DNA from 3 places in the Kitasatospora sp. NPDC029367 genome. Region 1 is predicted to be linked to each of the others. Evidence: predicted binding sites of a transcription regulator. Region 1 holds the regulator's gene; each other region holds the start of a gene.
What was found. The regulator HrcA, encoded in region 1, represses chaperone genes, less so after heat shock. The targets are predictions, from matches to a motif close to TTNGCACTCNGNNNNNCNGAGTGCNAA.
Positions count from the first base shown of each region.

Region 2: a site for HrcA is predicted at 1,804-1,830, ahead of ACZ4W5_RS33560 (FmdB family zinc ribbon protein). Genes of this name have one in related genera too.
Region 3: a site for HrcA is predicted at 1,871-1,897, ahead of groL (chaperonin GroEL). Genes of this name have one in related genera too.

Region 1 covers NZ_JBVHYH010000002.1:194,740-197,943, reverse strand. Annotated here, with positions in the region: gene dnaJ (molecular chaperone DnaJ) at 1-890, opposite strand, end outside; gene hrcA (heat-inducible transcriptional repressor HrcA) at 969-2,003, opposite strand; gene htpX (zinc metalloprotease HtpX) at 2,271-3,191, shown strand.
Region 2 covers NZ_JBVHYH010000091.1:36-3,239, forward strand. Annotated here, with positions in the region: gene ACZ4W5_RS33545 (hypothetical protein) at 143-490, shown strand; gene mscL (large conductance mechanosensitive channel protein MscL) at 499-915, opposite strand; gene ACZ4W5_RS33555 (hypothetical protein) at 946-1,218, opposite strand; gene ACZ4W5_RS33560 (FmdB family zinc ribbon protein) at 1,466-1,792, opposite strand; gene ACZ4W5_RS33565 (MFS transporter) at 1,919-3,204, opposite strand, start outside.
Region 3 covers NZ_JBVHYH010000099.1:22,602-25,805, reverse strand. Annotated here, with positions in the region: gene thrC (threonine synthase) at 1-647, shown strand, start outside; gene ACZ4W5_RS34675 (MoaD/ThiS family protein) at 675-953, shown strand; gene ACZ4W5_RS34670 (cold-shock protein) at 1,504-1,707, shown strand; gene groL (chaperonin GroEL) at 2,054-3,204, shown strand, end outside.

The DNA.
Region 1 (3,204 bases):
TCGACCTCCTCCAGCCCGTCCAGGGTCTGCAGCGGCACCTGGGTGCCGAGCGCGGCCGCCGTCATCGGGATGGTGACGGTGCAGTGCAGGTCGTCCCCGCGCCGCTGGAAGACCGCGTGGGTGGTCTCGGCGATCTCGACGTACAGGTCGCCGGACGGGCCGCCGCCGGGGCCGACCTCGCCCTCGCCGGCCAGCTGGATCCGGGTGCCGTTGTCCACACCGGCCGGGATCTTCACGGTCAGGGTGCGGCGGGCCCGCACCCGGCCGTCGCCGGCGCACTCGGGGCACGGGGTCGGCACCACGGTGCCGAAGCCCTGGCACTGCGGGCACGGGCGGGAGGTCATGACCTGGCCCAGGAACGAGCGGGTGACCTGGGACACCTCGCCCTTGCCGCGGCACATGTCGCAGGTCTGGGCCGAGGTGCCGGGGGCCGCGCCCTCGCCGTTGCAGGTGGTGCAGGTGACGGCGGTGTCGACCTGGAGTTCCTTGGTGGTGCCGAAGGCGGCCTCCTCCAGGGTGATCTCCAGCCGGATCATGGCGTCCTGGCCGCGGCGGGTGCGCGAGCGCGGGCCGCGCTGGCCGGCCGCGGCGCCGAAGAAGGCGTCCATGATGTCGGAGAAGCCGAAGCCCGCCGCGCCGGCGCCGAAGCCGCCCGCGCCACCGCCGCCGCCCGGCGACAGCGGGTCACCGCCCAGGTCGTAGACCTGGCGCTTCTGCGGGTCGGAGAGCACCTCGTAGGCGGCGTTGATCTCCTTGAACCGCTCCTGCGTCTTCGGGTCCGGGTTGACGTCCGGGTGCAGTTCGCGTGCGAGGCGCCGGAACGCCTTCTTGATCTCGTCCTGCCCCGCATCCCGTCGGACGCCGAGTACCGCGTAGTAGTCCGTGGCCACCAAATGCTCCGCTTGTTCCGCCTGTAGTAGTGCTGCGACTGGACGCCGGCCGTTGCGAATCCAACGGCCGGCGGTGTGCTACGACTCGGCCAGGATCTGGCCCACGTACCGTGCCACCGCCCGCACCGCCCCCATTGTGCCCGGGTAGTCCATCCGGGTCGGACCGATCACACCCAGTTTGGCCACACTCTCGTCGCCCGAACCGTAGCCGACCGAAACGACCGAGGTGGAATTCAGCCCTTCGTAGGCGTTCTCCCGCCCGATCCGGACCGTCATCGCGGCGTCCGTGGTCTCACCCAGGAGGCGGAGCAGGACGACCTGCTCCTCCAGGGCCTCCAGCACCGGCTGGATGGTGAGCGGGAAGTCGTGCCCGAAGCGGGTCAGGTTGGCGGTGCCGGCCAGCATGATCCGTTCCTCGTTCTGCTCGGCGAGCGCCTCGAACAGCGTCGCCAGGACCGTGCTGACGGTCGGCCGGTCGGCCGCCTCGAAGGCCGCCGGGAGCTCCTCCAGGAGCCCCGGGACGTCCGGCAGCCGCTGGCCGGCCGCCCGGGTGTTGATCCGCGAGCGCAGGTCCGCCAGGACCGTCTCGCCGACCGTGCCCGGGCAGTCGACCATCCGCTGTTCGACCCGGCCGGTGTTGGTGATCAGCACCAGCATCACCTTGGCCGGGGCCAGCGCCACCAGCTCGATGTGCCGGACGGTGGAGCGGGTCAGCGAGGGGTACTGCACCACGGCGACCTGGCGGGTCAACTGGGCGAGCAGCCGCACCGTACGGGTGACCACGTCGTCCAGGTCGACGGCGCCGTCCAGGAAGTGCCGGATCGCCCGGCGCTCCGGGGAGCTCATCGGCTTGATCTCGGCGAGCTTGTCGACGAACAGCCGGTAGCCCTTGTCGGTGGGGATCCGCCCGGCGCTGGTGTGCGGCTGGTGGATGTACCCCTCCTCCTCCAGCGCCGCCATGTCGTTGCGCACGGTGGCCGGGGACACCCCGAGGTTGTGCCGCTCCACCAGGGCCTTGGAGCCGACCGGCTCCTCGGTGCCCACGTAGTCCTGGACGATCGCGCGCAGCACGGCGAGCTTGCGGTCGTCCAGCTGGCGGACCTCTCCGGCCATGGGGCACGCACCTCCGTCTTCGCACGTTGTCCGTCTGTGATGCTGCGAGCCGCTCCGGGGAGGGCCCCGACCCTGGCACTCTGCACGCACGAGTGCCAAAACCGTACCTGCCAGTGTACGGCCCGGGTCGTACCGCAGGAACGGCCCGGCCGGGGTGATCCTGCCCGCAGTTCCGGACGGCCACCGCGACACTCCGCGTGCACGGGTGGTGCCCCGGGGCCGTCCGGGTGGCAGCATCGAAAGCGACGGCGAACGGAGGAGCAAGCGATGTCGAGCTCGGGCCAGCACACCCGTTTCGCGCCCGACCGCGGCCTGACCAGCCGCATGGTCGGGACGATGTTCGTGATCGGGCTGCTGTACGTCGGTTTCACGGGCCTGCTGATCGCGCTGCTGCGCGGGGCCTGGCCGCTGATCGTGCTGATCTCCGGCGGGCTGTTCGTGGCCCAGTTCTGGTTCAGCGACAAGATCACCGAGCGGGCCATGGGCGCCCACCAGGTGACCGAGGAGCAGTACCCCCAGCTGCACGGCACCATCGACCGGCTCTGCGCCCTGGCCGACATGCCCAAGCCCCGCGTGGCGGTCGCCGACAACGACATGCCGAACGCCTTCGCCACCGGCCGCAACCCGCAGAACGCCGTGGTGTGCGTCACCACCGGACTGCTGCGCCGACTGGAACCCGAGGAGCTGGAGGGCGTCCTGGCGCACGAGCTGTCGCACGTCGCCCACCGGGACGTCGCGGTGATGACCATCGCCGGCTTCCTGGGCGTGCTCGCCGGGGCGATGACCCGGGTCGCGATGTACGGCGGGTTCATGGGCGGCAACCGCAACAGCAACGACCAGAACGCGGCCATCGCGGCGCTGGTCATCCCGCTGGTGTCGATCGTGGTCTACGCGATCAGCTTCCTGCTCACCCGGCTGCTGTCCCGCTACCGCGAACTGGCCGCCGACCGGGCCGCCGCCCAGCTCACCGGCCGGCCCAGTGCCCTCGCCTCGGCGCTCACCAAGGTCACCGGGCAGATCGCCGCCATCCCCACCGAGGACCTGCGCAAGGCCCAGCCCTACAACGCCTTCTACTTCGCCCCCGCGCTGAGCGCCAGGGAGACCGCCTCCCAGCTGCTCTCCACCCACCCGACGCTGGAGAAGCGGCTGGCCCAGCTGGCGAAGATCTCCGAGCAGCTCGGCCGCTGACCCCCTACCGACC
Region 2 (3,204 bases), on a different contig from region 1:
TCCCCTCTCCTCCCTTTTCTCCCCCCCCCCCCCCCCCCCCCTCTCCCCCCCCCGCCCCCCCCCCCCCCCCCCCCCCCCCCCGGGCCGGCGCATGTCGCCGGGAGCCTCACGAGGCTTCTACGCTGAAAGGACAGGCCGGACCGTGAGCAGGGGAGTGGACGAGATGAGCGAGCAGGAACAAGAGCAGGCGCCGGAACCGGGGCGCGAACCGGGCCAGGGCCGCACGCGGGGGGCCACCCCCGCCCCTCCCTCCCCCTCCCCCTCCCCCCTCCCTCCCTCCTTCTCCACCCCTCCCACCTCCACCACCCCTCCCACCTCCACCACCCCTCCCGCCCCTGCCAAGGCCCGCCTGGTCTTCCGTGACCCGCTGGACCAGCAGTCCCGGGACGACACCGACGCCGGCTGGGGCGATCGCCCCGGGGCGGGCGCCGGCGGTGGGCGGGGGCTGGACTGGTACCTGAGCCAGCGCCCGCCGCACCACGGCGACTGAGGGACTCCCTAGCGCGCCGCGACCAGCGCGTCGCGGATCTCGGTCAGCAGTTGGACCTCCTTGGCCTCGGCCTCGGCCGCCACCTCGGCGACACTCTTGCGCTTGGCCGCCATCCGGTTCATCGGCACGATCAGCACGAAGTAGACGACGGCGGCGGTGATCAGGAACTGCAGGACGGCGCTGAGCACCGACCCCCACAGGATGAGGATCCCGGACGTGACCTCACCGGTGGCGCTCACCTCGCAGGGCCCCTTGAGGCAGGAACTGTAGGACGCCAGGTCCTTCGTCCCGAACACGCCGACGATCGGATTGATCACGCCCTTGACGAAGGCGTTGACGATGTTGGTGAAGGCCGCGCCGATGACCACGGCGACGGCGAGCTCGACGACATTTCCACGCAGCAGGAATTCTTTGAAGCCTTTCATGCCGCCTCGAACGACGAAGTCGTCGCCGGGTTACGGGTGATCTTCCGGAAGCCCGGATTGACAACCCGTACGGCCCACGGCGCCGCCCGGGGGCGGTGGCAGGCCGGCCCGTGCGGGCCCGGAGGCGAGTGCCGCGGCCGCCGCGAGCAGCACCAGCGCGGGCACCCCGCCCCGCCGCCGGACGGCCCGGCGCCAGCGGTGCCACCCGCCGCAGCCGCGCCGGATCGGCGGGAAGCTCGGCACCTCCCGCCGGGGCGGTACGGAGGGGGCGGGCAGCGGGAGGGAGAGGCTCGTGGTCGTCATCGGGACACCTCCGGACTCGGTCGGGTCTTGCTCGGTGTCCCATACCTTGCGCGTTCTTGCCGCGCTCCGGAAATCGATTCCCACAGCCTGTGGACAAACCCGCCCCTGTGGATAACTTCGTACACCCGCACGAGTTATTTCGATTCCGGAAGTTGACGGCGGCGCGCGAAAGGCCCGCCGCGGCACGCGAAAAGGCCCGCCGTCCCCGCGCGCAGCGGGGTCGACGGGCCTTCCCGTGAAACCGAGGTCAGCCGGCGGCCGGAGCCGGGCTGCTGGACGAGCTCGACGCGCTCGACGTGCTCGAAGAACCGGACGACGAGCCGGTCGAGCCCGACGACGCCGAGGAGCCGGTCGACGAGCCGGCGGACGAAGCCGCGCCCACCGAGCTGCTGGAGGACGAACGGCTGTCGGTCCGGTAGAAGCCCGAGCCCTTGAACACGACGCCCACGGCCGAGAAGACCTTGCGGAGCCGTCCCTGGCATTCGGGGCACGTGGTCAGCGCCTCGTCGGTGAACTTCTGCACCGCCTCCAGGCCGCTGCCGCACTCGGTGCACTGGTACTGGTACGTGGGCACTTGTCTTCCTCCTGGCACTCTCGCCTGATGAGTGCTAACGATGGTCAATGATGCGGTATTCCGTTGGATCAGTCCAGCGAATCCGGTGTGAGATGAGCCGGTACCGAGTCACCGACGACCGCGCGTTCAGCCCTTCGCGGCACCGACCAGCTGTCCCGCGCCGCCGAGGTCGGCCGAGGAGGCCACCACGCGGCTCGCCCCGCCCGGGGCCACCAGCAGGCGCCGCAGCGACACCAGCGCGATCAGCCCCAGCCCGGCGCCGACCAGCGGCACCAGGAACCCGGCGGACGGCCCGTGGCCGTCGATCAGGCGCCCGGCCACCATCGAGCCGACCGCCAGGCCCAGGCCGATGGCACCGGTCAGCCAGGTGAAGGCCTCGGTCTTGGCCCCGTCCTCGACCAGGGTCTCGACGAGGGTGTAGCCGCTGATCAGGGTCGGCGCGATGGCCAGGCCGCAGACCAGCGCGGCGATCGAGAGCGTGACCAGGTTGGGCATCGCCCACAGCGTGGAGCAGCCCGCCACCAGCAGCGCGTAGCTGATCACCATCCGCTGCTGGACGGCCCGCCGCCAGGCGATGACTCCGTAGAGCACGCCCGCGACCATCGAGCCGCCGGCGAAGATCCCGTACACGGTGCCGGCCGCGTCGTGCTGGCCGACCGAGTCGGCGAAGGCGTTCACGGAGACCTGCATGCCGCCGAAGACGGCCCCGACCCCGAGGATCACCCCGGCCAGCAGCCGGACGCCGGGGGAGGAGAGCGCGGAGGCGCGCCGGACGCCGGGCTCCGGGGTCATCCGGGCGGGTGCGGTGCGGCGCTGGGCGGCGAATACCAGGCCGCCGACGAAGGTCAGCGCGGCCTCGACGACCAGGGCGGTGGCCGGGTTCACCGAGGTGGCGATGTTGGCGGCCAGGATCGGGCCGATCACGAAGGTGAACTCGTCCGTCACGGACTCGAAGGCGAAGGCGGTGCTCACCTTGGCCGGGGCGGAGGCGGACGCGCCCTCGGCGCCGATGGTGGCGATCCAGCGGGCCCGGACCATCGCGCCGATCTGCGGAACGCTCGCGCCGGCCGGGACGGCGGCCAGGAACAGGCTCCAGGCGGGCGCGTGGCCGAGCGCCAGCGCGATCAGCAGGCCGACCGAGGCCGCGTGCACCGCGACGGTCGGGACGAGGACGGCGGCCTGCCCGTACCGGTCGGCGAGCCGTCCGGTCTGCGGGCCGATCAGGGCCTGGGCGACGGCGGCGATGGCCGTGACGGTGCCCGCGGTGCCGTAGGAGCCGTGGGTGTCCTTGACCAGGAGCAGGATGCCCATGCTGAGCATCGCGTAGGGCAGTCGCGCGATGAAGGCGGGGGCCAGGAAGGTCCAGGCTCCGGGCGTGCGCAGCAGCGCGCCGTACCCGACCTTGGCCGGTG
Region 3 (3,204 bases), on a different contig from region 1:
GCGAGGGCTGGGGCTTCGTCAACGTCAACCTGCGGCCGTACTACGGCGAGGGCTCCAAGACGCTGGCCTACGAGATCTGCGAGCAGCTCGGCTGGCGGCTGCCGGAGCAGATCGTCATCCCGATCGCCTCGGGCTCGCAGCTGACGAAGATCGACAAGGGGCTGCAGGAGCTGATCAAGCTGGGCCTGGTGGAGGACCGGCCGTACCGGATCTTCGGCGCCCAGGCGGAGGGCTGCTCGCCGGTGTCGGCGGCGTTCAAGGCCGGCCGGGACGTGATCAGGCCGGTGAAGCCGGACACCATCGCCAAGTCGCTGGCGATCGGCAACCCGGCGGACGGCCCGTACGTGCTGGACATCGCCCGGCGGACCGGCGGCGCGGTGGAGGACGTGACGGACGCGGAGGTGGTGGCGGCGATCCGGCTGCTGGCCCGGACCGAGGGGATCTTCGCCGAGACCGCGGGCGGGGTGACCGTCGGCGTGTTGAAGAAGCTCGTGGAGACCGGCCTGCTGGACCCCGCCAAGGAGACCGTCGCGATCAACACCGGGGACGGCCTCAAGACGCTGGACGCCGTCTCCGAGGCGGGCATGACCGCCGTCATCCGCCCGACGCTGGACTCCTTCCACGCCGCCGGCCTCGCGTCCGCCTGATCCACCCCCCACCCCGCTAGGAGAGTCATGAGCGCCACCGTCCGCATTCCCACCATCCTGCGCACCTACACCGGCGGCGAGGCCGAGGTGACCGCCGAGGGGGCCACCCTGGGCGAGGTCATCGCCGACCTGGAGCACAACCACGCGGGCATCGCGGCCCGGATCCTGGACGACACCGGCAAGCTGCGCCGCTTCGTCAACGTGTACGTGAACGACGACGACGTGCGGTTCGCCGACGGTCTGGCGACCGGGATCACGGACGGTGCGAGCGTTTCGATCATTCCGGCGGTGGCCGGCGGCTGCTGAGCCGTTCCCGCCGTTTCCCGGCCGTCCGCGCGTACGGAATTCCACTCTCCGTGCGTGCGGGCGGCCGCTTGCATTTCGGCGGGAATATTTTCGGTCGGAGTCGGAGTAGAGTGTGGCTCTGCTGGGAACAGGGCTTCCCCTTCCGGCAGTGGGTGCTTCGCCGGAGCTCGTCCGGACGCTGAGACCGCCCCGGGGCCGGGGCCGTGAAACATGTCAGGCAGATGTCAGAATTCCTGCAGGCATTTGAGTAATTCGTCCGCTATGTCCGGCGCTGATTGCCGATTTTCTCCCGGTTTGTTCGCTCTTGTCTCTTGACGGGGCTGCGGAATTCCCGGCGGCTGACCCTGTTGCAGAGGGCGTCGATCCGGATACATTCAGCGGCGGTCGACGTAATCAGCCGCTCACGGAAGCCGTCCGGCGCCCCGGTGCGGAGGATTGCGGCGTGCACGGCTGCGCCCAGGGGGGGTTCCCCGGGCCGGCCTTCAAACCAGACCCGGGCCCGCGACCTGCGGGCCCGTGAAGGGCCAGCACAGCACTAGGGGAGTTCGGAATGGCTCAGGGCACCGTCAAGTGGTTCAACGCGGAGAAGGGCTACGGCTTCATCGCGGTCGACGGTGGTGCGGACGTCTTCGTCCACTACAGCGCGATCCAGATGGACGGCTACCGCACCCTCGAGGAGGGCCAGCGGGTCGAGTTCGAGATCTCCCAGGGACAGAAGGGCCCGCAGGCGGACATGGTCCGCGCGGCGGTCTGACCTCTTCCGGCACCCAGGAGCTCGGCGCGGCCCACGGCTGGTGACCACTCGCTTCTCGACGGGCCCGTACGACACGCGTCGTACGGGCCCGTTCGCGTTCCCCGGGCGGGCCGTCCGGGCTCCCGCGCGGGGGCGGACGGTGGCTCGCGGGTCGGTCATTGGGCTTGCACTCGACCACCCGGAGTGCTAATCATTGGCGTTAGCACTCACAGTGTGAGAGTGACAGCGGACCGGGTCGGTGAGGCCCCCGGGAGCGGCAGGGGAATGGACCTCCGCGCACCAGGGCCGTCCGTCGCGGGCACCCCTTGGTCCGAGCAGTCGACCGTGTCCCGGAGGACCACTTCTGATGGCCAAGATCATCGCCTTTGATGAGGAAGCTCGCCGCGGCCTTGAGCGTGGCATGAACCAGCTCGCCGATGCAGTGAAGGTCACGCTCGGCCCCAAGGGTCGCAACGTCGTGCTGGAGAAGAAGTGGGGCGCCCCCACGATCACCAACGACGGTGTCTCCATCGCCAAGGAGATCGAGCTCGAGGACCCGTACGAGAAGATCGGTGCGGAGCTCGTCAAGGAGGTCGCCAAGAAGACGGACGACGTCGCGGGTGACGGCACCACCACCGCCACCGTGCTCGCCCAGGCCCTGGTTCGCGAGGGTCTGCGCAACGTCGCCGCCGGCGCCAACCCGATGGCCCTCAAGCGCGGCATCGAGAAGGCCGTCGCCGCCGTCTCGGACCAGCTGCTGGCCCAGGCCACCGACGTGGAGACCAAGGAGCAGATCGCCTCCACCGCCTCCATCTCCGCCGCCGACACCCAGATCGGCGAGCTCATCGCCGAGGCCATGGACAAGGTCGGCAAGGAAGGCGTCATCACCGTCGAGGAGAGCAACACCTTCGGTCTGGAGCTCGAGCTCACCGAGGGTATGCGCTTCGACAAGGGCTACATCTCCGCCTACTTCGCCACCGACCTGGAGCGGATGGAGGCGACCTTCGAGGACCCGTACATCCTCATCGCCAACTCCAAGATCGGCTCGATCAAGGACCTGCTCCCGCTGCTGGAGAAGGTCATGCAGAGCGGCAAGCCGCTCGTCATCATCGCCGAGGACGTCGAGGGCGAGGCCCTGTCGACCCTGATCGTCAACAAGATCAAGGGCGTCTTCAAGTCCGTCGCCGTCAAGGCCCCGGGCTTCGGCGACCGCCGCAAGGCCATGCTCGGCGACATCGCCGTCCTCACCGGCGGCACCGTGATCTCCGAGGAGGTCGGTCTCAAGCTGGAGAACGCCGGCCTGGACCTCCTGGGTGGCGCCCGCAAGGTCGTCATCACCAAGGACGAGACCACCATCGTCGACGGTGCCGGTGACAGCGACCAGGTCGCCGGCCGCGTGAACCAGATCCGCGCCGAGATCGAGAACAGCGACTCGGACTACGACCGCGAGAAGCTCCAGGAGCGCCTCGCCAAGCTGGCCGGCGGCGTGGCCGTCATCAAGGCCGGCGCGGCCACCGA